Regions from separate parts of the Porticoccus sp. GXU_MW_L64 genome, predicted to be linked through region 1. Evidence: predicted binding sites of a transcription regulator. Region 1 holds the regulator's gene; each other region holds the start of a gene.
What was found. Region 1 encodes FNR, which switches genes on or off when oxygen is low (the NO sensors DNR and NnrR bind a similar motif). Its sites were predicted from a motif close to TTGATNNNNATCAA; they were not measured.
Positions count from the first base shown of each region.

Region 1 (10,672 bases):
CTGTTTCGGTAACCTGATGAAGGAATGTGGCGTGGTGGCGCGCCTCAGCGATACTACCCAGAACGCGCTGATCAACATCGTTACCATTTTCCTGGGTTTGGGTGTGGGCTCAAAAATGAGCGCGGATAAATTCCTCAACGGCGAAACCCTGGGCATTCTGGCTCTGGGCATGGTGGCCTTCTGCATCGGCACCGCCTGCGGCGTGCTGATGGCCAAAGCCATGAACAAATTCGGCAAGACCCCCATCAACCCACTGATAGGCTCCGCCGGTGTGTCCGCCGTACCCATGGCGGCGCGGGTATCCAACAAAGTGGGCCTGGAAGCCAACCCCCACAACTTCCTGCTGATGCACGCCATGGGGCCCAATGTGGCCGGTGTGATTGGCTCGGCGGTTGCGGCGGGGGTTATGTTGTCGATGGTTGGGTAAGGGATAGGACGCGCTTCGCGCTACAGACAACAGAGCGTGCGCATTGCGCACTTACAGTAGCCAGTAGCCAGTAGCCCGGGTGAAGCGCAGCGAAACCCGGGGTGGTTTTTTGTTTGAGCTGTGTTCCCGGGTGCCACTGCGCTTTACCCGGGCTACGGGTACGCTATAAATCAGTAATAAAGCGTTCAATCCGATCAAACGCTGGTTGCAAAATTTCGATGGGTTGCGCCAACGAAATACGCACAAAATTGCGCGTCACCTCACCAAAACCAATACCCGGTAATACCGATACCCCTTGCGCGTCCAGCAATCGGTGGGCGAAGTCCTGGCCATCGTTGGCCACTGCGCTGATGTCCATCATCACAAACATGCCCGCATCCGGGGTAGGGCAGCTCAATTTGGGTATGTTGGCGATTCGCTGGCACACGTAGTCGCGGCGGGTTTTGTATTCGCTGCGCATTTCTTCCATATATTGCGAATCGTTTTGCAGGGCGTAGGCGGCGGCGTCTTGCACAAACTGGCAGCAGCCGAAGATGGTGGAGGCGGAGAAATTCAGCAGGTGCTTGCTGATACTTTCCGGTGCCACGGTCCAGCCCATACGCCAGCCAGTCATGGCGTGGGATTTTGACAGGCCGTCGATAATAATAATGTTATCCAATCGTTCAGCCGCCCTGCGCAGGGAGCTGTGGCGTTCTTTGAATGTGATCATGGAATACACTTCGTCGCTCACCAGCCAGATATTATGGCGGTAGCTGAAATTTGCCAACTCTCGCAGCTCCGCTTCGCTGAGCATATTGCCCGCCGGATTTCCCGGGGTGTTGATAAAAATCACCTTGGTTTTGTCGGTGACAGCGGCTTTCAGTTTTTCCATGTTCAGAGAAAAATTATCGGCGGCGTTCAGGGGTATGCGTACCTGTCGGGCGCCAATGCTGTCGAAAATGCCGTGGTAGCCGATGTACATGGGCTCCGCCAGAATGACTTCGTCTCCCTCATTAAGCAGGGTGCGCATAACCGCGTATATGGCGTTGGTGGCGCCGGGGAATATCAGCACTTCGTCCACGGAGCAGGGGCGGCGGGCGGCGCGGTCTTCCACATCGGCGATAATGCGGCGCAGGCTGTCTTCGCCATTGCTGGGGGAGTAGTGGGTGCGACCTTCGCGCAGCTTGCCAACAACGTGTTCGATGGTGTCCGGGTGGGTGTCCAGGTCCGGGTCGCCCACCGACAGCAAAATCACATCGTCACCGTTGTAGGCCATGGCGCAGGCTTTATCGTGCACCGCCCAGACGTCGCTGGCATCACCGTCCAGGCGTTTGGCTACATCGCTGATTTTGGTTTCAAAGGTCATATTTTGTCCGTTTATTGTTTAACTTGGGCACCGGCCTGGAATGCGGTACTGCTTGCTGTGACCGTGGCCAGCATGGATGCTGGCGACGAGCCTACAGGGATGTATGCACGGCGTGTCACGGCAAGCAGTAGCGTATTCCTGGCCTCAAGCTTCGTTTCAATGCTGGCCGTTGGATGCTGGACAAAAGTGCGATTCGGCATTCGTCGAACGTCCAACTTCCAACGTCAAACAAATCAAATAAAATCTTTCTCGCAAACTTCAATAATCGTCGGCACTTTTTGTTGCTGTGCCAGCTGCATTTGTTCACCCAGTTCTTGCAGATTGCGAGCCCGGTATGCCGGGCAGCCGTAGCCTTTGGCGATGGTTAAAAAGTCCGGCGTGTGAATGTCGCAGGCGATGGGCTCCATGCCCGCGCTTTCAAAATTCTGGGCGATCATTTCGTAGCGCTGGTTGTTCCACACCAACACCACCACAGGAATTTCTGCTTCCACCGCAGTGGATAAATCGTTGATGGTAAATTGCAAACCGCCATCACCAATCAGGCACACCACCGGTAATTCCGGCTGTGCCAGTTTTGCGCCAAAGGCGGCGGGCAGGGCGTAGCCCAGGGTGCCGTAACCGGTGGCGGCGCTGGCAAAACGGCGCGGTGCCGGGGCGTCGTATTGGGCGGCGGCAAAATACGCGGGTTGAGTGGAGTCGCCAATCAGGATGGCGCCGGGCAGGGCTTGTTGGATGCTGTCCAGAAAGGCCTGATAGCCACTGTGGTTCAGTGAGGCCAGTTGTTTTTTGACCTGTGCAGTACGGTTTGCGCCATTGCGCTCCGTCAGATCCATCAGGGGCAACAGGCCGCCAATGGCGTGGCGGGCATCGGCGCAAATGGCCACATCCGGGCGTACATTGCGGGTAAGCTGGGTGCTGTCGATATCGATGCGTATCAGCTTGGCCTTGCCTAAATGAAATTCGCCGTTAAAGAAAAAGTCGTAATCGGTTTCGCTGAATTCGGTACCGATCGCGAGAATGACATCCGCGTTTTGATACAGCTCGCGAACCGGCTGATAAGAAGGACTGGTGTTGACCAACAGTGGGTGGCCCGGTGGTAACAGCCCTTTGGCATTGTGGGTGAGGGTTACCGGGGCATCCAGTTTTTCTGCCAGTGCGCGAATGGCCTGCACTGCATCAGCAGCGCCACCGCCTAAAGCCAGAACCGGACGTTGGGCGCTGTTTAGCAGGGGGATGGCTTCAAATAAGGCTAGATTGGAAGGAGCCGGGCGGCTGGGCAGCGGCCAGGTTTCCAGCGCTACATGATCGGCGTTGGCGGTAATCACGTTCAGCGGTACGCTGATGTGCACCGGGCCGGGGCGCTGGCTGGCAAAAATGGCGAAGGTGCGAGCCATCACTTTGGGCAGTTCGTCCGGGCGGCTGAGGGTGTGGCTCCACACCGAACACTCGGCCATGGCCGCTTGCAGGTTGCGGGTTTCGTGCAAACGGCCTTCACCAAGGCCTTTTTCCCAGCTGTTGTTGTCGGCGGAAATCACCAGCATGGGTACGGAATCCTGCAACGCCTGGCCCATGGCTGTAGCGATGTTGTAGGCGCCGGGGCCGGATACGGTAAGGCAGGCGGCGGGCTTGCCGGTGACTCGGGCATAGCCATCGGCCATAAAGCCCGCGCCCTGTTCGTGGCGGGGGGTAAGGTGGCGAATGTTGGTTTGTGGCAGGCCACGGTACAGCTCGATGGTGTGGGTGCCGGGAATGCCAAAGGCGGTATCGATGCCGTAGGCCTCCAAGTATTTCGCCAGTAATTCACCGCAAGTTGCCATGGTTTGTTTCCGGAGAAGTTTCAGGTGTGGTTACTTTAGCGAAGCGAGCATGGCGGGCAAGCGATTGTTTGTGGTAGGGTCATTCCAAAAAGTCATGGATAATGTTGCACTCCGTAAGCGCATGATTCCAATATTGCTTGCTGTGACACGCCGCAAGTACATCCCTGTAGGCTCGGATGCAGCATCCATGCTGCATACGGTCACAGCAAGCAATATTGAAATCATGCTTACAGTGTAGTGTGCGATTTATAGCGGTAAACGAGTATGAGTAGACATATCCCCAGCTTGATGTCCCTGGAATGCTTTGAAGCCGCCGCCAGGAATTTGAGTTTTACCAAAGCCGGGGATGAACTGTGCCTGACTCAAAGCGCGGTAAGTCGCCAAATCAAGAATCTGGAACAGTTCCTTGGCCTGCAACTATTTATGCGCAGCAAGCAGGGGGTAAGCCTGACTGTAGAAGGGGCGAGTTATGCAGCGGAGCTAAAGCCTTTGCTGGATAGGCTGGAATCTATTTCCCGGGACGCCGCCAGTGGCCAGGTTCGGCCTCTGGTTTTGGCGGTGGAACCCGCCCTGGTCAGCCGCTGGTTGTTGCCCCGTATGGGCAAAGGCGGCCAGCAACCCCCGGTAGAATTCGAATTGAATACGGATATGGCACGGATTTACGGGGCGTCGCGGGATTACGACCTGGCTATTTTGTTTGGCAGTGGCCACTGGCCGGGTTTGCAAAGCCAACTGCTGATGACCGAAACCCTGTTGGCTGTGTGCAAGCCGCAGCTATTGGCCAAAACCGGCGGCAAAGCCTTTACCGAGCGCAAGGATATTGCCAAATTGCCGTTGCTGCACCAGACCGGGGAGTTATCTTCATCCCATTTGTGGTTGCAAAAATCGGGCTTTAGCAGCGACCAGATAAATGACTTTCCGGGCCCCAGGCTTGAGTATTTCCAGCTGTTGCTGGAGGCGGCATTGCAGGGGTTGGGAGTGGCGGTTTTGCCGTCTTATTTTGTCCGTGATGAGTTGGCCGGCCAACAACTGGTGCGAGCTTGCAGCGCCGATTTGATGTGCGACCAGGCTTACTACCTGGCAGTGCCGGAAGAAAAATCCGCTCGACTGCCCATACAGCAATTGCGCCGATGGCTGGCAGAGCCGGAACAACATGTATAATGCGCGCCTTTCTTTTTCTTAAAAGGCGCTGCCCTGAACCCGCTCATGTCTGTACAACATATCATTGAACAAAAGCTGCAAGCTGAATTCCAGCCGCAGCATCTGCAAGTGCTCAACGAAAGCCATATGCACGCTGTACCGCCGAATTCCGAAACCCACTTTAAGGTGGTAGTGGTGACACAGGACTTTGACAACAAGCGCCCGGTGCAACGTCATCAGGCGGTGTACGCACTGTTGGCGGATGAATTGGCTGCCGGTGTGCATGCCCTGGCTCTGCATACCTTTAGCCCTGAGGAATGGGCCAGCAGTGGTGAGGCACCGGCATCGCCAAATTGTATGGGGGGCGAAAAGTGAGCGACTCCAGCTTTGCAGCGTTTGAAAACCATGGCCTGGATTCCCGCTTGTTGCAGGCGCTGGACAAAGAGGACTTCAAGCAACCCACCCCGGTGCAGCAACAGGTAATTCCCGCCGCCTTAAAAGGCGATGATTTGCTGGTTACCGCTGAAACCGGCAGTGGTAAAAGTGCCGCATTTCTGCTGCCCATGTTGCAACGCTTTTTGCAAACCGATGCTCCCAAAACCGGCACTCGGGCGCTGGTATTGACCCCCACCCGGGAGCTGGCGCGGCAGGTGTTGGCGCACTGCATCAAGCTGAAAAAAATGACCCACCTGAAGGCGGATGTGATTACCGGTGGCCAGGAGTTTCGCTTTCAAAAAGCCATGTTGCGCAAAAATCCGGAAATTGTTATCGCCACGCCGGGGCGCATTCTCGAACACCTGGAAAAAGGCTCGGCAGATTTTTCCGATCTGGAAGTGCTGGTGCTGGACGAAGCCGACCGCATGCTGGATATGGGCTTTAGCGACGATGTGCTGACCATTGCCAATGCCTGTAATCCGGATTGCCAGACCCTGTTGCTGTCGGCAACTCTGAAGCATCGCGGTATTCGCAAAGTGGCGGATGCTGTGCTGAATAACCCGCAGACCATAGCCGTGGACAATGTGCGCTCCCGCCACAGCAGTATTCAGCAGCAAATTGTGCTGGCGGATGACATCGAGCACAAACAAAAACTGCTGCTGAAACTGCTTGCCCAGGAGAATGTGCAAAAAACTGTAGTGTTCACCAACACCATAGCGGGGGCGGAAAAACTGGCGGGTTGGCTGTACAACAGCGATTTGCGCGCCGGTATTTTGCACGGCGACTTGTTGCAGGACGAACGCAACCACGTCATGCAGCAAATGCGTCGCGGTCAACTGGACGTGCTGGTGGCCACCGATGTGGCGGCTCGCGGCCTGGATGTGCAGGGGGTTGGCCTGGTGGTGAATTTTGATATGGCCCGCAGCGGTGACGACTACGTACACCGCATTGGCCGCACCGGTCGCGCCGGGGAGCAGGGCACGGCGATATCGTTTATTACCTCCACCGAATGGAACCTGATGTCCTCCATCGAACGCTATCTGAAAATCCGTTTTGAACGCCGCACGGTGGAAGGGCTGACCGGTAAATACAAGGGGCCCAAAAAACTCAAGGCCTCTGGCAAGGCGGCGGGTAGCAAAAAGAAAAAGCTGGCAAAGAAAAGTGCCAAAACCGGTGGTGTTAAAAAACCGCTTGCCAGACGCCGCACAGGGAAAAAACCGCTGCACGACAGCACCAAAGAAGAAGGCTTTACACCGCTGCGACGTAAAAAGTAGTCCGACTATTAACCCGGCAATACTTTCACATAAAAGAAAGTAACGCACTTGCGCGGAAGTGCTTGATTTTATTGATCTTGCGCTGGCTTCGCCAGCGGCGGCATATCCCTGTGCCGCATTATTAGAATCTGAGCAATCTGCAACCCTAAATCTCTGTTATCTCCACCTCAAGCCCATCGCTCACTGTCACCAAACAATTTACCGGCACCTGCTGCCACTGCGGATCATCGTTTAACCCTTCCGAGGTAATAATCACCGCACGGTGTTGGTCATTTTTGCTTTCCATACTGCAATGACCGTTCTTGCAGCAATAGCTGCCGCCGCACTGCACGTACAGCGAATTGGCTTCTTCCGGTGTGCCATCGGTGTAACGGCTGGCCACAACCCGGCTGCCGTCGGCAACCACCAGATTGAGGGTGCTGGTGCCGTAGTCGTTTTTATCGCACAACTCCCTGGTCTGTTGAATAGTGGCTGTTATGGCCCGTTGCAGCCGCTGTAATGGCTCGTCGTTCTGCAGCTGCCAGTAGTTGTCCAAAAACAAGGCGAACAGAAATTCCGAATCAGTAGTGCCTTTGATCACCCGATAAGCGCGGTCGGACAGCATGGCCAGGCACTGTCGGCGCTTGTGGGTAAAGCAACTCAACTCACCGTTGTGCATAAAACTTAACTGCTGTTCGGCAAACGGGTGGCAGTTGGTGTAGGTCACTGGCAGCCCGGCAGTGGCGGCGCGTACGTGGGCGAGAATGCAGCGGCTTTGCGTGACCCTGGCCAGGTGGCGCAGGTTGGTATTGCTCCAGGCGGGGGATATGTCTTTAAAAAGGGCGGGCTGCGGGTCTTTATCCGCGTACCAGGCAACGCCAAAGCCATCGCCATTCAGCGGCTCGCTGCGTTCGCGGCTTTGGTAGCTCTGGTGAATCAGCGAGTGCTCCGGTTCCGTCACCAGGGCACTCACAGGAATGGACCGATTACCCAGATAAAGCGCAAAACGACACATACAGTTCTCCTGTTATTGTTCCTGCCTTTGACCGCTAAAAAGTGAAAATATTTGTACCTCTTTCGAGTACTTTTTATAGCGGGTTTTTAATCCAGATCAATTACCAAAACTCCTATCGGCAGTTTAATGACGCCAGAAATATTGATCATCTTCTGGAGAAAGAACCATGAAAAATCGCAAAGCTCTGTCACTGGCTGTCAACGCCGCTCTGGGGGGTGCTCTGTTACTGGGCGCCACCGCTGCAACCGCTCACGAAGCCGGTGATTTTTTTGTCCGTGCCGGTGTTGCATCGGTACAACCGGGCAGCGGTAGCGGCCCCCTGGCGCTGGACGGTGCAGACATTGCAAATTCCTCAGCATCGGTGGAAAGCGACGAGTCTTTTGGCATTACCGCCACCTATATGCTCACCGACAACTGGGCCATTGAATTGCTGGCTGCCACGCCCTTTGAGCACGACATTACCTCGGATACCGGCGCTTTGGGTTTTGGCGTTATCAACGCCGGCAGCACCAAACACCTGCCACCGACTTTGAGTGTGCAGTACTTCCCTATGGATAACAGCAGTGCCTGGCAGCCCTACGTGGGCCTGGGTGTGAATTACACGCTGTTCTTCTCGGAGCAGGCATCCAGCACCTTGCAAGGTGTGGCGCCAACCACACTGGATATTGACGATTCCATTGGTATTGCTGCCCAGGTGGGTGTGGATTACAGCATCGATGACAACTGGCTGGTGAATGCGGGCGTCTGGTACGCGGATATCGACGCGGATGCCACTTTCCAGCTTGAGGGTCTGGGCGCGCTGGCCAAGAAAGTGGATATTGATCCGGTGGTGTTTATGATTTCGGTGGGTTACAAGTTCTGAAATCGCTTACCTCGCAATGACGCAGTAAGAACCACATTTTCGTCATTGCGAGGAGCCGTAGGCGATGTGGCAATCTCGTTTGGTGTGACAGAGGGATCGAGAGAATGTCGTAATTGGATGGAGATTGCCGCAGTCGCTCCGCTCCTTCGCAATGACGGGAGAAAAGTAATCCGTCATCGCCGTGTGGCAATCTCGTTCAGTGTTTAGCCGTTCGACAATTCCCGCAGTTTATCCACATCCAGTATTTCAATTTCCTTTTTATCCACCGCCAGAATTTCCTGTTTCTGGAAGCGGCTGAATACCCGGCTGACGGTTTCCACAGTCAGGCCCAGATAATTGCCAATATCTGCTCGTGACATGGGCAGGCGAATTTGGGTGCTGGACAGTTTGCGGCGGGCGTTGCGGCTGGAGATGCTGAGTATCAGGGTGGCAATGCGCTCTTCAGCGCTGTTTTTGCTGAGTTGGGTGATCAATTGCTGGTCGTTGGTGATTTCCCGGCTCATCAGCTGGAAAAAGTGCCGTTGCAGGGAGGGGATTTGCATACTCAATTCCTCCAGCCGGGAAAAGGGGATTTCGCAGATGGCAGAGGTTTCCAGGGCAATAGCAGAGTTTACGTAGCGGCTGTGGCCGATGCCATCGACGCCAAAAATCTCCCCCGGCAGGTGAAAACCGGTGACCTGCTCCTGGCCATCGTCGTTGATGTAGTAAGACTTGATGCAGCCACTGCGTACCGCGTAAACGGATTTGAAATCACCGCCAGCGTTGTAAATGTGGTCTTCCTTGTGGAAGGGGCGACCGCGCTGCACGATGTTATCCAGACGGTCGATTTCGTCATTTTGCAGTGCCAGGGGCAGACACAGGGCGTTCATACGGCAGTCGCCACAGCTCACCTGGCTGTGGGGGCACTTCTGGTCTACGGCTGGATTATTCATCTGGCGTCCACAGTGTTGATTTGCAGGGAATTATAGGGGGTAATTCCGTGTTCACCAACCGTTATCCTGCCAATTGACTGGCTATGGTTTGAGAGTTGTCTGCTGAAGGTCCCGGAGGAGCTGCCGCAGCCCCACTCGGCCTGATGAGGTCAATTGCCACTGTTGCTGATTCGGTTCCAGCCACAGGCGTTCGCAGGCACGGGCTATGGCAGCAGAGGCGTGCTGGTGGCCATCACCGGCAAGGCGGGTCAGTTGATCATTGCTGACTTCGCCGTAGCACAGCAGGGACTGCACGATGCTTTCCGTGCCAGCCCGCTGCTCCGGCAGCTGGCCGTACCAGTGCAGGGGTGGGGAGCCATTTTCCAGTTTTGTGCGGTAACAATTCAGATCACCACAATTGCGGTAGTACAGGTTGCCGGTATTGCCCTGGGCAGACAAACCCAGTCCCAGCCAGCCTGTCAGTTGATCAGAGCAGTAACCCCAGGGGGTAAAGCGCAGTTTCCGCTGCTGATATAAATGCTGCAGACGGCTGTCGGGGGCGGCCAGCACTTGATTGCCCAATATTTGATAGCCCCTTTGTTGAGCGCGTTTGAGCAGGTTCAGGTAGGTCTTTTGGCTTTCAATAGGGGCGTGCGCCGAGTCTTCCGGTATGCCCACCAGTTCAATCTGTTGCGGGTTGTACAGTTGCAGGCTGAGCAGCAGGCGATTAAGGGCATCGGGGCCGCTGAAATTTGCCAGGTTGATCTGACAGATAATATCTCTGAACCCGGCGTTGTCCAGGGTGGATATGGTGTTGTCCACCCGCTGCATCCAGCCCCCTTTGTCCAGTTCCGCACTGTAGTCGAAGCGGATTTTCAGGCGGCGAAAATGCAGGCCGTGGAGCAGGGCAAGGGTTTCTGGGTCAATATGGTCGTGGTTTATTTCGATGCCATAAATGGCCTTGTGGGTGTTGCCGCGCAGGTGATTGTTGATCAGGTAGCAGAAACAGGTGAGGTCGGCGGGGGCGATGTTGTGCAGCTGGCCGCCGGTAAGCCATATCTGGCTGACGGCTGTGTCTCTCAATTGTTGTTTGTACAGGGCCAGTTCACGGGGCAATAATTCCAGTTGTTGCTGGCAATCGTTGCCGTTGATCGAAAACGAAAGGCCAAACTCCCCTCGGTCTGCCGACAACTGTATCCGCTCCAGAGGTTTGTGACAGGCAGGGGGATTGGTCACAAAGTGGTAGTTGACGGGAATAGCAGCCAGTTGTGGGGTGGACGGTTGAGGAATCATGGCAGGTCAGCGCGGACATCGGTAGTGTGACCTTACGGGCTGTCGGCTGTCGGCAACATGATATGGGTCAAGGGGAGGGAACTTACCTCCATGTGCTTTGCCTGGTTCAAGCGGTGTCATCAGTGATCGCAACATCCTCGTTGACGATGGGCAGACGGTGACGTTCCAGTACAA
Region 1 covers NZ_JBRKJK010000006.1:87-10,758, reverse strand. Annotated here, with positions in the region: gene ACVBEJ_RS05530 (sodium ion-translocating decarboxylase subunit beta) at 1-427, shown strand, start outside; gene ACVBEJ_RS05525 (pyridoxal phosphate-dependent aminotransferase) at 591-1,772, opposite strand; gene ACVBEJ_RS05520 (5-guanidino-2-oxopentanoate decarboxylase) at 2,006-3,589, opposite strand; gene ACVBEJ_RS05515 (hypothetical protein) at 3,639-3,827, shown strand; gene ACVBEJ_RS05510 (LysR substrate-binding domain-containing protein) at 3,854-4,750, shown strand; gene ACVBEJ_RS05505 (BolA family protein) at 4,796-5,104, shown strand; gene ACVBEJ_RS05500 (DEAD/DEAH box helicase) at 5,101-6,438, shown strand; gene ACVBEJ_RS05495 (class II glutamine amidotransferase) at 6,584-7,432, opposite strand; gene ACVBEJ_RS05490 (OmpW/AlkL family protein) at 7,599-8,294, shown strand; gene fnr (fumarate/nitrate reduction transcriptional regulator Fnr) at 8,498-9,226, opposite strand; gene ACVBEJ_RS05480 (hypothetical protein) at 9,308-10,498, opposite strand; partial or broken gene ACVBEJ_RS05475 (transposase) at 10,611-10,672, shown strand, end outside.

Region 2 (10,672 bases), on a different contig from region 1:
GGCGCGGGTTTGCACCACGGCGATGGTCTGGGGATGGCAGTCGGCATCGATAAAATAGGTGGTGCTTTTGTTTTTGCGCAGGTGGCGCTTGCTCATGGCCATGGCTTCGGCGGCGGCGGTACCTTCGTCCAGCAGCGAGGCGTTGGCGATTTCCATGCCAGTCAGATCCATCACCATCTGCTGGTAATTCAGCAATGCTTCCAGACGGCCCTGGGAAATTTCCGGCTGGTAGGGGGTGTAGGCGGTGTACCAACCGGGGTTTTCCAGCACGTTGCGCAGAACTACCGGCGGCACAATGGTGTCGTAATAGCCGGTGCCGATCAGTGAGGTGAATACCTGGTTCTTGCTGGCGATGGCTTTGATTTCTGCCAGTGCTTCCTGTTCGGTGAGGCCAGTATCCAGATCAAGTGGTTCCGCTTTGCGAATATTGGCCGGTACGGTCTGGTCAATCAGTTCATCCAGGGAGGCAACGCCCAGCGTGTTCAACATAGCCTCGGTTTGTGCGGCGTCCGGGCCGATATGACGGCGGCCAAAGTGATCGTGGTGCATGGTTGTTTCTCAGTGTTGGGTTCATTGCCAGAGGCTGGCAGGAAAGCCGCGCATTTTAAACTAATTTGCTGCTTGTGGGGATTCCCAAATGCCAGAAAACATACCTTTGACGGACCTTTTGGCTCAGGTGGAAAGCTGCACTCTTTGTCAGGATTTACCACTGGGGCCAAGGCCGGTGGTAAAGGTTTCCCCCGCAGCGAAAATACTGATTATCGGTCAGGCCCCCGGAACCCGCGTGCACCACACGGGCATCCCCTGGAACGACCCCAGCGGCGATAACCTGCGCAGTTGGTTGGGGGTGGATCGGCAGCAGTTTTACGACGACCCGCGCATTGCCATTATGCCCATGGGGTTTTGCTATCCCGGCAAAGGCAAGTCTGGCGATTTGCCACCCCGCAAAGAGTGTGAACCCCAGTGGCACCCGGCTCTGTGGCAGCAGATGCCAGAGGTGGAGCTGACCTTGTTGATTGGCAATTACGCCCAGGCCCGTTATTGCGGAAAAGATGGTTACCGCAACCTGACGGAACGGGTACAGCACTGGCAGCAGGTGCTGGCAACTCAGTTATCTGAAGGGCATCCTGGCTACTGGCCACTGGTGCATCCATCCCCCCGCAATCGACGCTGGATGGCGCGCAACCCCTGGTTTGAAACGGAATTACTGCCGCAATTAAGAGTCAGAGTCGATCAACTGCTCAATTGAGTGAGCCGTTGGCCTGATTACTGTTCCGCCATTCCTATATACTTGAGACCTATTGTTCGGTAGATCAAACCCATGCCTGTAAATCCGTTCCTGCAACAAGAAAATCTGGTGCAAGTTCCCGTTTCCCAACTGGCCATCGGCATGTTTGTTGCCGAGCTGGACCGGTCCTGGCTGGAAACACCCTTTTTGCTGCAAGGGTTTGTGATTCGTCATCCGGCGGAAATTCGCAAGCTGTCTGAGTATTGCGATTTTGTCTATATCGAAAAAGAGGGTCGCAGCTGGGGCGGCAAAACCACTCCCTTTGCTGCGGCGCCGGTGAGCAAAGGCAAAAGCCGCTCCGGTATCGACAGTACCACTCGTTCCACGTCATCGAGCTACAACCGGCGCGACCCCAAATCCCTGATCAATACCCTCAATACCCGCACTGCGTACACAGCGACTGTGGAGCCGGAGCAAGAGCACCAAACCGCCCGTGAGTTGTATGCAGAGGCGACGGGCAGCGTAACTTCCATTCTCGATCAGGTGCGCCTGAAAAATATGGTGGATACCCGTGCGGCGCGTTCCACTGTGCGTTTGTGTGTGGACAGTATCCTGCGCAACCCGGCGGCGCTGGGCTGGATGAGCAAAATCAAGCACATGAACAAATACACCGCAGAGCATTGCCTCAATGTGTGTATCCTGGCCATTGCCTTTGGCCGCCATTTGCGCCTGGCAGAAGGAGAGCTGGAAAAGCTGGGGCTGTGCGGTTTGCTGCACGATGTGGGCAAAATGAAAATTGCCGACGAAATTCTCAACAAACCCGGCAAACTCACCCCTCAGGAATTTGAGGTGATGAAAAGCCACACCACCGTTGGCCGCGACCTGTTACGCCAGAGCGAAAACGTGGATGAATTTGTGATCGACGTGGCCTTCAGCCACCACGAACAAATGGACGGCAAAGGTTACCCGCGCCGGGTGCGGGCCCACGAACTCACCGAGTATTCACGCATTATCGCCATTGTCGATGCCTTCGACGCCATGACCAGCGACCGTTGCTATTCAGAAGCCAGGTCCACCCTGGATGCCCTGAAAGAAATCTACCGTTGCCGCGGCAGCCAGTTCGACCCGGAACTGGCACTGGAATTTATCAGCCTTATCGGGCCCTATCCGGCAGGCACCATTGTTGAACTGCACAATGGCCTGGTGGGTATTGTGCTGCACTCTAAAAAGAACAAACGCCACTTGCCGGTGGTACAGATCATCCGCGACCACGAAGAAGTGGTAGAACCCTATAAAGTGAGCCTTCTGGAAACAGAAACCGGCGACCTGGGCGCCGGTTATCTGGTGCGCCGGGTGTTGAAAAACGGCGATCGCGGCATCAAGCTGGAAGATTATCCGGTGCGCGTACTGCTGCGTCAGCAAGTGGAAGACAGTGATTGAACAGATCACAGCGCAGTTTGACGCCCATGGCGGCGACAGCCGCCGCCTGTTTCACGGGCGCGGCCACTGCTACCCCGACTTTGAATGGTTAACCCTGGACTGGCACCCGCCGGTACTGGTGGCCACGGTTTATCAACAACCCCCACAACATCTTCTGGATTCCCTGCGGCAGCATTTGATTGAGTTGCAGGTACCGGTATTTGTGCAATACCGCTACCGCCAGCAATTGCACAGCGAATGGCTGGGGCCTGTGGCGGAACCACCGTTCTATGCCCATCGCAGCGGGCTGTGTTTTGAATTGAACCTGGGGGAGCGTCAGAACCTGGGTTATTTTGTGGATATGGAGCCGGGCCGTCAGTGGCTGGAACAACACGCCTCCGGCCGCGGCCTCAATCTGTTCGCCTACACCTGCGCACTGTCCTGTGTGGCCCTGGCCAATGGTGCCAGCGAAGTGGTGAACGTGGACATGAGCCGGGCAGCGCTGGCCATTGGCCAGCGCAATCATCAGCTCAACCACATTCGCGGCGCACGTTTTTTAAAAATGGATGTGTTCAAAAGCTGGAAAAAACTCGCGGTTAACGGCCCCTACGATTGGGTAGTTCTCGATCCGCCGAGTTTTCAGAAAGGCAGCTTTGTGGCGCAAAAAGATTACCCTCGTTTACTGCGGCATTTGGTGAAAGTGCTGTCGCCGGGCAGCAAAATTCTGGCCTGCCTTAACGACCCCAATCTCGATGAACAATTCTTGAAAAACGCCTTTGACGAACAATTGCCACAGGCCAAATTTATAGAGCGTTTGGCGGAGCACCCGGATTTTCCGGAAGCGGACAGGGGTAGGGGGTTGAAGGTATTGGTTTATCAGATGCCTGCTTAAACATTATTGTCATTGCGAACCGCCGCAGGCGGTGTGGCAATCTCGTTCAATTTGGCAGTGACTTGATGGAGATTGCCGCGTCGCCCGCTGGCTCCTCGCAATGACGGTGTTATTTCTTGAACACCCCAAACCAGGTGCGTTTGTTGCGCAAATCGAGAATCACTTTTTTGTCAAAAAACAGCGAATTTCCCAACAGGCCATCGGCATCAATGGGCAAGTTGGCAAAGTAGTTGGGGCGCTCCCGTGTGAAGTAAACCTGCGCGCTGTGGATGTCGATATCACCAATTTTCAAGCTGCCAGTTAACGGTGCGCCAATGGTGGTTACCAACTGGTCGTTGGCCCAACCCTCTATTCTGATGTTGTTGTTTTCACTGCCACTGCGCTGGGTCAGCTGTTGCCATTGAGGTTTGTCCAGCAACAGGTCAAACATGCTGGCGCCGGTGTCGAAAAAAAAGCGCTGTTCTTTGTGGCCATTCAGCTCGGTGGTTAAAAACAGTTTGCTGCTGCGAATCCGGGCGGGGACCTGGCGAATCTGGTTGCGGGAAAGGTGGTACTGGGCTTTGCTCAACAAGCAGATCTGTTGGCCCGGATAGTCGATTTGGACAATTTTGTCCAACAGTGTGCGCAAGCCAATTCGTCCCGCTACCTGAGCGGAAGGATAGTCGCTGATATGAAATTCCTGCTCACCAAAATCCATCTCGCCAATGGACAGCCTGGCTGCGCTGGCAGGTTGGCCGCCAACTTTTTCAGCAATGGCAAGGCCGGAGTCCAGTGCCGGTTGCGGGCCGTAAAATACACTTACATCGGAGCCGGTATCAAACTGCATATCAACGGAGTTGCCGTTGATTAAAGCCTGTACCACCATGGCGGCTTTTTCGCTGCCGTCGGTGTCGGTAATCCACTGGAAAGGGGCGCACCGAGTATCGGCCAGGGCGTTCAATGTCCCACAGGTCGCAAGGGTGAAAAGCAGAATGAAGGGCACTTCTAAAAATGCACTATTTCCGCGATAGCTGCGTTGGTGTCCCTGTTTGTTTATGGAAAGGCGAGTCCTCATGTATGCCTTATACACTGCGGGTCTGCGTGCGCCACCGCCTTGCTCTCGCGAAAATATCACTATTTTTAGAAGTACCCTGAATTGGAAGCCCATCAACGTATGTTAACCACCGGAATCAGGTTGTTGTTTTGGGTTTGTTTTTGGGCGTAGTGCATCAGCACCAGGTAGCTGGCCACCATAAACAGGGCCGCGCCGCCGCTCCATATCAACGAGCTGGTGGGGTGGGCGCTGAAAGTGCCCAACTGGTAACAGAGCACCGCTGCGGTGTAGGCAATGGCGGTGTTCCAGATGGCGGAGAACCCGGCCCAGAAGCCGCCGGCCTCTTTGTAAATAGCGCCCAGAGTGGCTACACAGGGCATATACAGCAGTACAAACAGAATATAGGCGAACGCCCCAATACGGCCATCGAATAACTGATTCATCAGAGCCAGGGTGCCCAGTTCCACCTCCTGTTCAGCGGCCGCTGTTGCCTGGTCGCTCATGTCATCCACCTGAATGCCCAGCGGATCGCCAAAGGCGCCGCCCAACTCTGACAGATTGGCGGGAATGGTGGCCACGGCTTCGCCCAGCTTCTCGCCAAAAGTGCCGGCATCATCTTCACTGTTGTCTGCGCCCGCCATGCTGGTGTACAGGGAATCCAGGGTGCCGACCACCACTTCTTTGGCAAAAATACCGCTGAAAATACCCACGGTGGCGGGCCAGTTGTCTTCTTTCACGCCCATGGGGGCGAACGCCGGAGTGATTTTCATGCCGATGGCAGAGAGTACGGATTTTTCCGAATCCTGGTTGCCAAAGCTGCCGTCGGTGCCGATGGAATTGAGGAAGTTAAGTACAATCACCACCGCGACAATGGCCTTGCCCGCCCGCAATACAAACCCCTTGAGGCGGTGCCAGGTGCTTGTCAGCAAGCCGCGCAACGTGGGAACGTGGTAGTTGGGTAACTCCATAATAAATGGCGTCATATCCCGGCTCATCAACCGCTTGCGCACCAGAAATCCGGTGAGCACTGCCAACACCAAACCGATCAGATACAGCGCGAAAACAATATTCTGCCCCTGAACCGGGAAAAACGCGGCGGCAAACAGCACGTACACTGTAAGCCGCGCCCCGCAGGACATAAATGGCGCCATTAACGCGGTGAGCAGGCGGTCCTGCTGGGAGTCCAGAGTGCGGGCGGACATCACCGATGGCACGTTGCAGCCAAAACCCACCACCAGGGGAACAAAAGACTTACCCGGCAGGCCGATAGAGCGCATCATGCGGTCGAGGATAAAGGCGGCCCGGGCCATGTAGCCGCTGCTTTCCAGAAACGACTGGAACAGGAACAGGGTGCCAATCACCGGCACAAAACTCATCACCAGTTGCACGCCACCGCCGGCACCGTCGGCCACCAGAGCCACCATAAACTCGGGCAGGTGCAAAAAAGTGAGCAGCTGTCGCGGCAAGTCCACGAATATGGCGCCGGCGGCGATGTCAAAAAAGTCGATAAACGCGCTGCCCAGGTGAATGGTGAACAGGAACATCAGGTACATCACCGCGAGGAAAATCGGAAATGCCAGTACCCGATTGAGCAGAACTTTATCCAGGCGGTCGCTGAAGGTGAGTTTGGTGCCATCGTCCCGGTGTTGTGCGCCTTCCACCTGTTCGCCAATCCACTGATAGCGCGCCTGAATCAACAGGTCGGCGGCGCTGGTGCCGTGCTGTTGTTCAAGGCGGTTGATTTCTTTTTCTACCGCTGTGGCAAGGTCTTCGGACAGTGCGGCGGTTGCCTGGGCGTCCCGTTCCAACAGTGCGTTAATGTGCAGTCGATTGCTGTTGTGCTGGCGCTGTTCAAGCAATTGCCCGATGGCGGCAATGGTGACTTCCAGGCCGGTTTCCAGGGTGATGTGGCTGTCATTGGAATGCGCGTTTTCTTCCTGCTCCACAGTACGCAGCTTATTGATGATTACATCCACAAGGGTGCCAATGCCTTCCTGCTTGCTGGCAACAATGGGTACCACTGGAACACCCAGCTTTTCTGCCAGAGCGTAAGGGTCGATATGCACCCCTTGCTGGTCTGCCACGTCGATCATGTTCAGGGCAATTACGCAGGGAACATTGGCGTCGCGCAATTGCGTATGCAGATAAAGGCCCCGCTCCAGGCTGGAGGCATCGATAATGTTCACCAACAAATCGGCGCTGCTGTCGAGCACATATTGCTGGGCAATTTGTTGGTCAATGGAGTCGCTGTCGTGAGTGACGTGCAGGGAATAGGTGCCGGGCAGGTCTACTACCTCAAAACTGGTATCGCCGTGGTCAAAACTGCCGGACTTTTGTTCAACGGTTACCCCGGGCCAGTTGCCCACTTTTTGGTGGGTGCCGGTCAGGGCGTTGAAAAGAGTGGTTTTGCCGCAGTTGGGGTTGCCAACCAGGGCCAGGGTAAAAGCGCGTTTCATGGATTTTATCGGTTGCAAATAGGTGAAGGTTAGAGTTTTTCTACCTGGATACTGCCCGCTTCAGCGCGGCGCAAGCTCAGGCGAAAGCCCCGGACTTGAATATCCATGGGGTCCCCCAGTGGGGCTACCTGTTCTATGGAGAAGGGCGTGCCCGGAGTCAGCCCCAGGCTCATCAAGCGATTTCGGTAGTCGGCATCAATGCCGTTGTAGTGGCGAATGATGGCGCGCTCGCCAATGGCCAGGTCCGCCAGAAAATGCAAAGGTTTGTTCATGTTGATCCGTTGTGAGTGCAATACATCAAGGCCCGCAGTATAGCGGCTGTGTCGATGCCCGCCGATAGCGTTTGATTGATCTCGGTCAGTTCTTTTTTGTTGCGACTATGAATTAATGGCGATTCTATATCAATCGAGAATTATTTTCATTTTATAGTTGATAATAATTATCATTAAGGTATATTTGCGGTCATATTAAAAACAGGGCCCAACGCCCACTACTTATCAAGGAGTTGTACTGAAGATGTTCAAGAAAAGCCTGGTTGCAGTCACCATTGCTGCCTTATCCGCCACCGCTGTTGCTGAAAACGATAAATCCCTGCCTCCCCTGGAAGAAATGTGGAAGATCATTCAGCAGCAAAATGCCGAAATCAACGCATTGAAGAAAAAGCTCAACGAAACCGACCAGCAGCTTCAGGAGACGGAAGTGAAAGTGGTTGCCACTGCCGAAGCGGTAGAGCAGGTGGTGGTAGCGCCGGTATCCAGAGCGGCGAGCTGGGCCGAAAAAACCCGCATTGGCGCCTATGGTGAGGTGCTGTACAACAACGGTACCCAGCGTTCCGACAATGCATCTCCCAGCAACCCCAACAAAGAAATTGATGTGCAGCGCTTTGTGACTTATCTGGGCCACGAATTTACTGAAGACGTGCGCTTTTTCTCCGAACTGGAAGTGGAGCACACCAATACAGCCGGTGCTGGTGAAGTGGAGCTGGAACAGGCATACATTGAATGGGACTACGCCGACAAGCACAGCGTGCTGGCGGGTTTGCATCTGGTGCCCGTGGGTATTCTTAACGAAACCCACGAACCGGAGACTTTCTACGGGGTAGAGCGCAACCGTATCGAGTCCCGCATTATCCCAACCACCTACCGGGTAAATGGCGTTAAATTCAAAGGTGAGCTGTCTCCCGGCTGGAGCTACGATTTTGCTGTTCACGAAGGCCTGCAACTGGCCAGCAACTTCAGTGTTCGCAGCAGTCGTCAGGGTGGTTCCCGTGCCAACGCCGAGGAGCTGGCAAGTACCGGTCGCATCAAATTTACCGGTATTCAGGGCCTGGAGCTGGGCCTGGCGCTGCACTATCAAAGTGATCTGATTCAGGACAACATCGGCAACTCCCGTCTGGGTCGCCCGGCATTTTCCGGGCCGAGCATTTCCGGTTTGCTGACAGAGACGCACGCTATCTACCAGAATGGCCCCTTTGGTCTGCGTGCCCTGTACGCCCAGTGGGATATTGATGATGAAATTGAAGCACTGGGTGGAGTCGGTCGCGACGAGCAGGAGGGCTGGTATATTGAACCTTCCTACAAACTCACTGAAAACTTTGGTTTGTTCACGCGCTATGAATCGGTGGACGAAACCGCAGGCGATAACGACAACACCAGTGAAGAGCGCCGCATTCTTGTCGGGGCGAATTACTGGCTGACCGACAGAGTGGTGTTGAAAGGCGATATCCAGTTTGAAAATGACCGGGATAACGGCGATGACCTGGACGGCTTTAACCTGGGTATTGGTTGGTCGTTTGACTGATTGTTAACATCCCCTTGTAGTCTTTCAATTTAATATTGTCGAATGTACTGGTGAAGTGCCCGTAGGCCTTTTCAGACCGTTGGCCGCAAGGATAGCGGCCACCGAGCGTACAAGGATGTATTCACAGCGTGTCTGAAAAGGCCTGTGGGCACTGTACCCGGCAAAATTATAACTTGCAGCACTACTAGGGGCGCATGCGCCCCTTTTGGCATTTTTAAGAATTGCTTATGAAATTGATTGCCCTGGTAATACTGTCGCTTTTGCCGTGCCTGGGTGCGGCCAAGGGCATCAGTGCCAGTGAATTTGTGTCTGATGTTTTCAGCGAAACAGAGCCCACGGCCGGAATGCTGTGGCTCAATGGCGAGCAGCGCCGTGCGGTGGAGTCTGTGCTGGGGCATCGCTTTGCCGGTTTGCGGGTGCGCTATTGGCAAAGTGGCCAGCGCACCGCCTGGGTGCTGGATGAAATAGGCAAGGAGCGGCCGATTACCATTGGTGTAGTGGTTTGTGAAGATGCGATTGAAGCGGTAAAGATTCTAGAGTTTCGCGAAAGCCGGGGCTGGGAAGTGCGCTACCCGTTTTTTACCGATCAGTTTGTTGGCGTTCGGTTAAGCCACAAAAAACGTCACCGCCTGGATTCCTCAATAGATGGCATCACCGGTGCAACCTTGTCCGTTCGGGCGGTAAAAAAAGTCGCTACCCTGGCGCTGTTTTTTCACAGTCAATTAGGTAAAAAACATCTGGCTAACGAGTAAAGGGTATCGTTGCTGCCTGGTTAAACTTCTAAACCTATTGCGAGGAGTCCGCAGGACGACGCGACAATCTCCATTCAATAGCTCCGCTACAAAGCATCCTCATCACCTTGATCCCCTGCGCCAAGTATGCGGTTTGCCCGCAGTTTGATCACTTTCATTTCATCCAGCAGTACGGTTTCAAAACGGTAGTTGCCCACCATAAAACAGACGTTACCATCGGGAATGTTTTCCAGCTGCTCAATGGCCAATCCGTTGAGGGTTTTGGGGCCGTCGGTGGGCAATTCCCAGTCCGTTGCCTTGTTGATATCGCGAATGGTGGCGGTGGCGTCGATGATAAAAGTGCCGTCTTTCTGCGGCACAATATCCTGGCTGGCTTCTTCTGCCTGATTGGTGGTGAACTCGCCGACAATTTCTTCCAGAATATCTTCCAGAGTCACCAGCCCTTGCACTTCACCGTATTCGTCTACTACCAGTGCAGTGCGGTGTTTGGTGCGGCGGAAGTTCATCAACTGAGTGTGCAACGGCGTATTTTCCGGCACAAAGTAGGGCTCGGTGGCAAAACGCTTGATGGCCTCTTTGCTCATTTCCCCGGCGTTGCCCCGCAGCAGGCGGCTGGCGCTGCGAATGTGGAGCAGCCCGGACACTTCGTTAATGTTGTCTTCGTACACCGGCAACCGGGTGTATTCACTGGTGACAATGCGGTCGGTGATGGTGTCCAGGTCGTCTTCCAGGTCAATGCCGTAAATTTCGTTACGGGGCACCATGATATCGTCCACGGTAACGTCTTCCAGCTCCAGAATATTGAGCAGCATGCCCTGGTTGTCGTCGGAAATATTGGAGCCGGACTCGTCCACCACCGTGCGCAGCTCGTCTTTGCTCAGGGCGTCGTCACTGGCTTTGTTCGGGTCAACACCGAACAGCCGCACCAGGCCGTTGGACAGGTAGTTCACCAACCACACAAACGGGTACAGCAAAGTGAGCATGGGTTTGAGCAAGACACTGAACGGGAAGGCGACTTTTTCCGGGTGCAGGGCGGCAATGGTCTTGGGGGTTACCTCGGAAAAAATCAGTACCAGAAAAGTCAGGCCAACG
Region 2 covers NZ_JBRKJK010000002.1:54,046-64,717, reverse strand. Annotated here, with positions in the region: gene gcvP (aminomethyl-transferring glycine dehydrogenase) at 1-549, opposite strand, end outside; gene ACVBEJ_RS02125 (uracil-DNA glycosylase family protein) at 638-1,249, shown strand; gene ACVBEJ_RS02120 (HD-GYP domain-containing protein) at 1,322-2,668, shown strand; gene ACVBEJ_RS02115 (class I SAM-dependent methyltransferase) at 2,661-3,539, shown strand; gene ACVBEJ_RS02110 (hypothetical protein) at 3,649-4,479, opposite strand; gene feoB (Fe(2+) transporter permease subunit FeoB) at 4,686-7,028, opposite strand; gene ACVBEJ_RS02100 (FeoA family protein) at 7,058-7,300, opposite strand; gene ACVBEJ_RS02095 (porin) at 7,545-8,828, shown strand; gene ACVBEJ_RS02090 (FMN-binding protein) at 9,056-9,580, shown strand; gene ACVBEJ_RS02085 (HlyC/CorC family transporter) at 9,667-10,672, opposite strand, start outside.
Region 2: a site for FNR is predicted at 7,376-7,389, ahead of ACVBEJ_RS02100 (FeoA family protein). Genes of this name have one in related genera too.

Region 3 (10,672 bases), on a different contig from region 1:
CCACTCTGCGCTTCCTGGTGGTGTCCCTGTCGTTCTACGCCATGTCCACTTTTGAAGGCCCGATGATGGCCATCAAGTCTGTGAACGCCATGTCTCACTACACCGACTGGACCGTGGGCCACGTGCACTCCGGCGCCCTGGGTTGGGTGGCGATGATCTCCATTGGTGCGGTTTACCACCTGATTCCGGTGCTTTCCAATCGCAAGCAAATGTTCAGCGTGCAACTGATTCACGCCCACTTCTGGCTGGCCACTGTTGGCACCGTGCTGTACATCGCCTCCATGTGGGTAAACGGTCTGATGCAAGGCCTGATGTGGCGCGCCTTTAACGAAGACGGCACCCTGCTTTACCGCTTTGTGGACTCGGTAGAGGCCAGTTATCCCGGTTATGTGGTGCGTCTGCTGGGTGGTGTGTTGTTCCTGGCGGGTATGTTGCTGATGGTTTACAACCTGTATCGCACTGTCTCCGACAAGGAGTCTGGCGAAGCGGCCTCAGGCGATGTTGTGCCTGCACAGAGCCAAGCGGTTTAAGGGGGAAGAACGGTGAAACACGAAATTGTAGAAAAAAATATTGGCTTGATGGTGGTACTGATTCTGGTGGCGGTGAGCTTTGGCGGCCTGGCGCAGATTCTGCCCCTGTTCTTTGCCGATGAAACCACTCAGCCGGTGGAAGGCCTCAAGCCCTTGCCGGCGCTGGCTCTGGAAGGGCGCGATATTTACATCCGCGAGGGTTGCCATGTGTGCCACACTCAGATGATTCGCCCGTTCCGCGCCGAAACCGAGCGTTACGGTCACTACTCGGTAGCCGGTGAGCACGTGTACGAGCACCCGTTCCTGTGGGGCTCCAAGCGCACCGGGCCAGATCTGGCGCGAGTGGGTGGCCGTTACAGTGACGAGTGGCATCGCGCCCACCTGTACAACCCCCGGGATGTGGTGCCGGAATCCAATATGCCGGAATTCCCCTGGCTGTTCGATAACGTGCTGGACGGCAAACTCACCGGTAAGAAGATGGAAGCCCTGCGGTCCGTGGGTGTGCCCTATACCGATGAAGACATTGCCGGTGCAGGTGATGCGGTAAAAGGCAAATCTGAAATCGACGCCATGGTTGCCTACCTGCAACAGCTTGGCACCCTGCTCAAGCAGAAGCGTTAAAGCGGAGAGTTACGTGGACCAAGGCACCCTGCAAGGCATAGGTACCATTCTGGCAATGATCGCCTTCGGCGGCATTGTCTGGTGGGCCTTCAGTAAACACAAAAAGCAAGATTTTGAGGAAGCCGCTCAACTGCCCTTTGAAGAGGGCGAACTGAGCAGCCACCAACCTGGCGACAAGAAGAGGCAAGACCAACAATGAGCACCTTCTGGAGTATCTGGATTTCGGTTATCACCATTATCGTTCTCGGCGGTTGTACCTGGCTGTTGCTGGCCAACCGCAATGTGGAACTCAGTGACGACCAGGCCCGTTCGGGTAAAGCCCCTACCACCGGCCACGTTTACGACGGTATTGAGGAATACGACAACCCGCTGCCGGCCTGGTGGTTCTGGAGCTTCCTGCTGTCGGTGATTTTCAGTGTGATCTATCTGATCTGGTTTCCCGGTATGGGCAACTTTGAAGGGGTGGCCAAGTACTTTTCCGAAGACGGCAAACCCTGGACACAGGAAAACCAGTGGCAGCGTGAAATGGATGCGGCGGAAGAAAAATACGGCCCCATCTACGCCCAGTTTGCGGAGACCTCCATCACCGATCTGATCCGCGATCCGGTGGCCTTGAAAATGGGCCAGCGCCTGTTTGCCGACAACTGCGCCATCTGCCACGGCATCGATGCCAACGGCAGTCACGGCTTCCCCAACCTGGCGGACAATGACTGGCTGTTTGGCGGCGAGCCCGACACCATTCAGGCCACCATCGCCCACGGTCGCCAGGGCGCTATGCCTCCCTGGGGGGATGTGATTGGTGAAGACGGTGTAGTCAACGTGTCTGAATACGTTCTCAGCCTCAGCGGTGAAGACCACGACGCTGAACAGGCGGCGGCGGGCAAGGCGGTATACGACGCCACCTGCGCCACTTGCCACGGCCCGGAAGGTAAAGGCATGCAGGCACTGGGTGCGCCCAACCTGACCGACAACATCTGGGTGTACCGCGATCACCGCTACCCGTTGCGGTTGAGCGTGCGCCACTCTGTGCGCAGTGGCCGTATGGGTATTATGCCCGCCCAGCAAGACCTGCTGCGCCCGGAAAAAATTCGCCTGCTGACAGCCTATGTATTCAGCCTGACTGCGGACGATTAGAAGATAGTCGACAGGGCGCAGACTTCGTCTGCTGACAGACGGGCTTCGCCCTTACAGGCTACAGAATACCCTCAAATAATTGATGGTTTTTCTGTGGCCTGTTTTTTTGTAGAGTGCAATCCCCTTGTCCTCTTTAGGACACTTTTGCAGTCAGGGATATCTAATGACCGAGCCACATAAGCCAACTCATGTAGAGCAGCGCCAGGAAGAAGAGGTTGTCAAAATTGTCAACCTCTACCAGAGTGCAGAAAAGGTTTATACCCGCAAGATAAAAGGCTTCTTTTCCAACCTGCAACGCTGGAGTTGGCTGCCGCTGCTGGGTGCTTATTTCCTGTTGCCCTGGATACAGTTCGACGGCCGCCAGATTGTCTGGTTCGACCTGATCGAGCGCAAATTCTACGTGTTTCACTGGGTGTTCTGGCCGCAGGATTTTATGCTGCTGGCCTGGCTGTTGATTATTGCCGCCTTTTCGCTGTTTGCGGTGACCGTGGCGGTAGGGCGCGTGTGGTGCGGCTTTACCTGCCCGCAGACCGTGTGGACGCTGATGTTTATGTGGGCGGAAAATCTTTGTCAGGGCGACCGCCTGAAACGCATCAAACTGGATCGCGCCCCCTGGAACATGGACAAACTGCTGCGCAAGGGCGGTACCCAGGCCATCTGGGTTGCCATCGCGTTTGCCACCGGGCTGACCTTTGTGGGGTACTTCAACCCCATTCGCGAACTGACTGTTGATTTATTTACCTTCAGTTCCGAATTTCAACCGGTGTTCTGGACTCTGTTTTTTGCCGGTGCCACCTACCTAAACGCCGGCTTTATGCGCGAGCAGGTGTGCAAATACATGTGCCCGTACTCCCGCTTTCAAAGCTCCATGTACGACGAAAACACCCTGTTGGTGTCCTACGACAGCAAGCGCGGTGAAGGCCGTGGGCCACGTAAAAAGGGCGCCGACTACAAAGCCGAAGGGCTTGGCGATTGTGTGGACTGCACCCTCTGTGTACAGGTGTGCCCGGTGGGTATCGATATTCGCGATGGCCTGCAATACGAGTGCATCAACTGCGGTTACTGCGTGGATGCCTGCGACGCAATCATGGACAAGATGGAGTATCCCCGCGGGCTGATCCGCTTTACCACGGAAACCGCCCTGCAAGAGAAAAAAGTACGCATCTGGCGGCCCAAACTGCTGGGCTATATTGCCGGTGTTTTGATCATGGCCACTGCCTTTGTGTACACCATGGCCACCCGTATACCGGTGGAAATCAACGTGCAGCGCGACCGCAATGCCATGTTCCGCTTTACCAATGACGGCCAGCTGGAAAACGCCTACACCCTGAAAATCAACAACATGGACACACAGGACCGCACCTACCGCATTGTGGTGACCGGCGACTACGACTTTGATTTCAAGGGCCACCGTGAAATTACCGTTAAAGAGGGCGAGGTGCATCACACGCTGGTAAAATTGCGCCTCGATCCGCTGGCCCTGCGAGTGCCTAACGCGGATGTGGCGTTTACCATCGAAGCCATTGACGACCCCCAGATAACAGATACCCAGGACAGTCGTTTTCTCGGGCCGCGGTAGCTTTTCTGAATACACCTGTCATCGCGAGCGTAGCGCGGCGATCTTTTCCAGTGTGGCAGTGATGTATGGAGATTGCCGCGTCGCTTCGCTCCTCGCAATGACGGTAAATCTTACTAAACAGTACACATCATGCAAAAAACCATCGACAGCAAACCCTGGTACCAACAATTCTGGCCCTGGCTGATTATCGGCCTGCCCGCCATTGTGGTGGTGGCCGCTATTCTTACGGTGCGTCTGGCCCTGCACAGTGCCGACGACATGGTGGTGGACAACTACTACAAAGACGGCAAGGCCATCAATCAGCGCCTGGAGCAGGATACCCGCGCCAGCGAACTGCACATGCTGGCGGAAGTGAGTTTTAACCTGGATGGTGGCCTGGTAAGCGTCACCCTGTCTGGCGAGGTTCAGCCAGAGAGTCTGCGCCTGAAGCTGATGCACCCCATGGAAGCGGACAACGACCGGGATATTGTGCTTGAACAACGGGGGCAGGGCAGTTACCGGGGTGAGCTGGATCAACGCTTGAAGCACCGTTACCTGCTGCGCCTGCTGCCTGCTGGCGATGATGCGCCCTGGCGTCTTAATGGTGAGATCGACTTTGAGCGCAGCCAGGGAACCATACTTGCCGCCGAAACCCGGTGACCTTTGAATGGTGACCACTAGCTGCTACCACTGCGGCCTGGATGTGCCGCCAGATGTGAATTTTCCGGTGACCATCGAAGGCATTGAGCAGCCCATGTGCTGCCCCGGCTGTCAGGCGGTGGCCACCGCCATTGTCGATGGTGGTCTCAGCAATTTCTACAAATACCGCTCCCAGCAACAAACCCGCCCGGAAGACAGCGACGAGCAGCGCTTTGCCGCCTACGATCTGGCGGAAGTTCAGGAGGAGTTTGTCCACACCCTGGACAATGGCCAGCTACAGGTGGAATTGTTGGTCGAAGGCATTACCTGTGCCGCCTGTTCCTGGCTGATTGAACACCATTTGAAGCGTATTCAGGGCACCACGGCAGTGCGGGTTAATGTCACCACCCATCGCTGCTGGTTGTCCTGGGACAACAATCAAGTGCCGCTCAGTCGATTGCTCGGCGCATTGCTGGAAATTGGCTATCGGGCACGCCCGGCAGGGGACGAAGAAATACGCGACAGCCGCAAGCGGGAAAACAGCCGTGCCCTGCAACGCCTTGGGGTGGCGGGCATCGGCATGATGCAGGCGGGCATGTTGGCCATTGCCCTGTACGCGGGCGCGTTTGATGGTATCGAACAACAATGGCAGCAACTGCTGCGCTGGGTCAGCCTGGTGGTGGCTACGCCGGTGGTGCTGTTTGCGGCGGCGCCATTTTTCCAGGCCGCCTGGCGCAGTGTAAAAGCCTTCCATTTGGTGATGGATGTGCCGGTGTCGGTGGCCATTGGCGGCGCTTACCTGGCCAGCGTCTGGGCCACAGTCAGTGGTTCCGGCGAGGTGTATTTTGACTCGGTATCCATGTTCACCTTTTTCCTGTTGCTGGGGCGCTACCTGGAAATGCGGGTGCGCCACCGCAACGAGCAGCGCATGGAGGGCCTGGGGCAGTTGCTGCCGCCGGTGGCCCGGCGGGTGGATGGCGACGGTGAACAGTCGGTGCCGGTAAAAGCCTTGCAGCCCAAGGACTTTGTCAAAGTGGCCCCCGGCGACATCATCCCCTGCGACGGTCAGGTGGTGGATGGCCACAGCAATGTAGTGGAAGCGGTGCTCACCGGCGAGCAGAGCCCGGTAGAGAAGGGGCGTGGCGACAGCGTGAGTGCCGGTACCGTGAACAGCGAAAACCCGTTGCTGATCGAAGTGCAGGCGGTGGGCAAACGCACTCGCCTGTCGGCGATTTTGCAATTGGTGGCTCGCGCGCAACTGGAAAAACCCCGCCAGCTGGCGCTGGCGGATCGCCTGGCCGGTTATTTTGTCGGCTTTGTGTTGCTGGTGTCGGCAACAGTGGCCTGGTACTGGTATCAGCAGGCTCCGGAAAAAGCCCTGTGGATCACCTTGTCGGTATTGGTGGTTACCTGCCCCTGTGCGTTGTCTCTGGCTACTCCCACGGCGCTGGCAGTGGCTACTCAGGGTTTGCGTCAGCGCGGCCTGCTGGTGAGCCGGGGTCATGTGATGGACGGGTTGCTGAAAATCAAACGAGTGGTGTTCGACAAAACCGGCACCCTCACCACCGGCGAAATGAAAGTGGTGAAAGTGGTGTCCCGCAGTGGTGCACCAGAGCAGAAAATACTCGCTATTGCCGCCGCGTTAGAGGCGGGCTCACGCCATCCCATCGCCCGTGCCTTTGATGACTGCGGTGGCGGTTTGCTGGCCACATCCATCGATAATCGCATCGGTGCCGGGGTCAGCGGTATTGTCGATGGCGTGCGCTACGCCATTGGCCGCGAGCAATACATTACCGAGTTGTTCGGGCGCAGCGACGAATTGCCAGAGGCGCCCTCCGGTGGTGAAGTCTGGCTGTTGCTGGCCAGTGAATCGAGAATTTTTGGCTGGATTCTGCTGCGTGATCAATTGCGCCCGGATACCGCGAGTGCGGTGGCCCAGTTGCAGGCCAGTGGTGTTCAGGTGGAGTTGCTCAGCGGCGACCGCCCGGTGGCGGTGGCGGCGCTGGCGTCTCAGTTGGGTATTGATCATTGGCAGGGGGGGATTTCCCCGGAAGAAAAACTGGCCCATGTGCGCCAGTTGCAAGCCCAGCGGCAGCCGGTGTTGATGGTGGGTGACGGCATCAATGATGTGCCGGTGCTGAGCGGTGCGGATGTATCCGTGGCCATGGGGGATGCGGCGGATATTGCCCGCATTCACGCGGACAGTATTTTGATGTCCAGTGAGATAAACGTGCTGCCGCAATCGCTGGCGTTTGCCCGTTTCACTCACCGGGTGGTCCGCCAAAACCTGGGCTGGGCATTGGCGTATAATCTGCTGGCGCTGCCATTGGCGGCATTGGGCTTGGTGCCCCCCTGGGCGGCGGCCATCGGTATGTCCGCCAGTTCATTGGTGGTGGTGTTGAATGCGCTGCGGTTGTCCAGTCGTAAGACGCAAGAGTGATTGCCTTTGCGTGACACGCCGTATATACGTCCATGTAGGCTCGTTGCCAGCATTCATGCTGGCAGCGGTCACGCAAAGGCAATCACTCTTGCTCAGGCAAGTCGGGTGAGGTAACTAACTATGGCCAGCCTGTATTTATTAATTCCCATTTCCATCCTGCTACTGTTAATTGGCATCGGCGTCTATTTCTGGGCGGTCAAAAGTGGTCAGTACGACGACCTGGATGGCGAGGCAGAGCGGATTTTGTTTGACGATGAAGACGAATAACTGCTCCGTCATCGCGAGCGAAGCGCGGCGATCTCCTGACATCCTTGCCAGATTGTTCGAGATTGCCGCAGTCGCTTCGCTCCTTCGCAATGACGGGCTCCCTCCAAACGTCATCGCAAGGTCGCGCAGCAACCAGGGTGCCCTGAATGATTGACACAGCAGTTTTGGCGGGCCTGGTGGCGATGGGGGTGTCCAGTGGCGCTCACTGTGTGGGCATGTGCGGCGGTATTGCGGCGGCGCTGGGGTTTGCGGTGGACCCGCAGCGCACCTCTCTTGGCCAGAGGTTGCCCGTGTTGTTGAGTTATAACCTGGGCCGAATGGTGAGTTACAGCATCGCCGGTGGGCTTGTGGGATTGCTGGGTATGCTCAGTGGTCAGTTGCACGGCAATTTGATGGTGATATTACGCACTCTGGCAGCGGTGTTGCTGGTGATGATGGCGTTTTACCTGGCGGACTGGTGGCGCGGTTTGATTCGCGTGGAAAAGCTGGGTTCGGGCTTTTGGCGTTTGTTGCAACCGTTGGGCCGCAAGTTGATGCCGGTGCGCACATCGGGGCGGGCGTTGCTGCTGGGCATGGTGTGGGGCTGGTTGCCCTGTGGCCTGGTGTACAGTGCCCTGGCCCTGGCAGCCACGGCGGGCAACCCGGCGGGGTCGGCATTGGGCATGGCCATATTTGGGTTGTTGACCATTCCGGCGATGCTGGCCGGTGGCATATTCTCCGATCAGGTCAGAGCCCTGTTGCAAAACCGTGCCCTGCGCACGGTAATGGCGCTGCTGTTGCTGGGATTCGCCGCTTGGGTGTTCTGGACCGGCGCAGGTCATGTGCTGGCCGGGGACCACAGCGAAAGGGATTTGCACTGCCTGCCTTGGGAATAGCGTCAGAGGTGCGACCACTCCGTTAAAACGCCAGTGCCCAAGTTAACCTCAGGCCTGAAAGTGATTCCCGAGTTGACTTTGGTCAACTGCTGATGTTGACTGCCGGTGGATAATTACCTCGTTGTAGGTAGGGCTATTATTCTCCTTTGCTAGAGATTTAATACCGAATAACTACTATCATAATGCGATGTGCTGAAAAGCCATCCTAATCTATCGAGTTTGTTGGGAGTGACCTATGTTCAACCATATTCCGGGCCTGCTGTTTAACCCTCGCCAGGAGTGGAAAAAAATTGCTCACCTGTCCGATGAGGCGCTGAAACGCCAGCTGCCGTACTTTATTGTCATGGCGCTGATTCCCGCAGTGGGTTTTTACTATGGAACCACCCAGGTGGGTTGGTCGATTATTGGCGACAAGGTGTACCGCATTACCGAATCCAGCGCACTGCCACTGACGGTGCTGTTCTATGCGGCGATTGTGGGCTCGGTGTTGGGTGTGGGTTATATCATCCACTGGATGTCCCGTACCTATCGGGGTGATTCCTTCAAAATCAAAGACTACGTACTGGTAGGCTACGCCATGACGCCGGTGTTTATTGCCGGTGCATTTAGCTTCTATCCGATTTTCTGGCTCGATATCATTATCGCTACCGCTGCCTGTAGCTACATGATCTATCAGCTTTACGTGGCCATTCCCCTGTTGTTACACGTACCGGAAGAGCGGGGCTTTCTGTTTGCCAGCGCGGTGATGATGATGGTGCTGGTGCTGGCGGTGGTTATTCTGGGGGCGACAGTCATCCTCTGGGAGCTGGGCGCCATGCCGGTGTTTGTAGACAGTTAATTGGTAATAAAAGTGACAGAGCCGGGCATTCGCCCGGCTTTCGCGTTTTTATAGGTTATGGGGAACATGCGTTTACTTCACACCATGCTACGGGTTGGCGACCTGGAAAAGTCCATCGCCTTTTACACCGATGTATTGGGCATGACCTTGCTGCGCCGCAAAGACTACCCGGAGGGTCGTTTTACCCTGGCGTTTCTGGGCTACGGCCCGGAGTCGGAAAATACCGCCCTGGAGCTGACCCATAATTGGGATACCGACAGCTACGACCTGGGCAACGGCTTCGGCCACCTGGCCATTGCGGTACCCGATGTGTACGCCGCCTGCGAACAAATCCGTGCCGTGGGTGGCCGTGTGGTACGGGAAGCGGGGCCGATGAAACACGGCACTACGGTGCTGGCGTTTGTGGAAGACCCGGATGGTTATCAAATCGAATTGCTGTCTGGAAAATAACGTTTTAATCAAGGAATAGGGATTATGAAAAAACTGCTTGTTATTGTCTTGCTGCTGGTTGTGGTTGCCGTATTGGGCGGCCCCATACTGACCGCAAACATCGCCAAAGACGGTTTGCAGCAACAGGTGGCGCAGCTCAACGACATACCGGGCTACAGCGCCGAGTTGGTGAATTACGACAAAGGCTGGTTCAGCGCCACTACCCAGCTGCGCATTGGCATTGACGAGACGATGTATGCGGGTACCCCCGGCACCAGTGGTATCGGCGACCTGTCATTATTGTTCGATATGAACATCGTCCACGGTCCGCTGTTGCTGGGCGACGAAACAGGTGTTGGCCTGGTGTCTTCCACAGGCACTTTGAACGAAGACAATATGCCCGCCGTCAGCGAGTTTCGAGAAAAAGCCGGCCTGGATACCCTGGTGACTTACCATCAAGTGACCGATTTGCTGGGTGTCAGCCACTACACATCAGAAGTGCCGGCTTTTGAAGCCAGTGACGCCAACGGACGCATTGCTTTTGGTGGTATGAATATAACCGGCGACTTCGATTTGAAAGCCAATACCATGACCGGCAATGGCACCATCGGCCAGCTGGAAATATCTGGCCAGGGTTCTACCGTGGTATTGGAACCCATGCATATGAATTTCGATATGGAAATTCTCAACTGGATGGTGCAGCTGGGCAGCCAGGAATTTGTGATACCGGGTATGAAAGTTTACCAGGGCAGCAGCGACGATGGAGAACCGATGGCATCGTTCAGCAACGCCAGGCTGGTATCCAATGCGGACAGTGATGGGGAAGGTTCCATGGGCATGACCATGACGGTAGCCATGGAAACCCTGAATGCACAGGGTGTGCAATTGCAGGATTTCAACCTGGATATGGCCTTTGAAAAAATCAGCCTGAAAGCCATCGAGCAATTCGGCCAGCTGTACAAAGATGCCATGGCCAATGCCGCCGACCCGCAATTGATGCAACTGCAACTGGCAAGCGGCAGCACCGCTGTTATGCCCGTGTTTTTGGAAAATTCCCCGGTGTTTGCCATCCCGGATTTGAGCTTCAAACTCAACGGCGAGCCACTGACGGCCAACGCGCGCATCGCTGTGGATGCCGAAGGGCTGGACACTACCACCGTTATGCTCAACCCCCAACCCCTGCTGCAAAAACTGGCCGCCAACCTGAATCTGGAAATCAGCGATGCCCTGATGCAGCAATTTGGTGCCATGCTTGGCCCCCAGGTGGCCATGATGCAAAAAACCGAAACTGGCTATCAGATAAAATTCGATATGAAAGACGGCGCCGCCACGCTCAATGGC
Region 3 covers NZ_JBRKJK010000009.1:75,856-86,527, reverse strand. Annotated here, with positions in the region: gene ccoN (cytochrome-c oxidase, cbb3-type subunit I) at 1-530, shown strand, start outside; gene ccoO (cytochrome-c oxidase, cbb3-type subunit II) at 543-1,151, shown strand; gene ACVBEJ_RS09020 (cbb3-type cytochrome oxidase subunit 3) at 1,165-1,350, shown strand; gene ccoP (cytochrome-c oxidase, cbb3-type subunit III) at 1,347-2,285, shown strand; gene ccoG (cytochrome c oxidase accessory protein CcoG) at 2,449-3,864, shown strand; gene ACVBEJ_RS09005 (FixH family protein) at 3,994-4,503, shown strand; gene ACVBEJ_RS09000 (heavy metal translocating P-type ATPase) at 4,511-6,922, shown strand; gene ccoS (cbb3-type cytochrome oxidase assembly protein CcoS) at 7,043-7,189, shown strand; gene ACVBEJ_RS08990 (sulfite exporter TauE/SafE family protein) at 7,336-8,064, shown strand; gene ACVBEJ_RS08985 (Yip1 family protein) at 8,300-8,902, shown strand; gene gloA (lactoylglutathione lyase) at 8,969-9,352, shown strand; gene ACVBEJ_RS08975 (DUF945 family protein) at 9,377-10,672, shown strand, end outside.
Region 3: a site for FNR is predicted at 8,137-8,150, ahead of ACVBEJ_RS08985 (Yip1 family protein). Genes of this name have one in related genera too.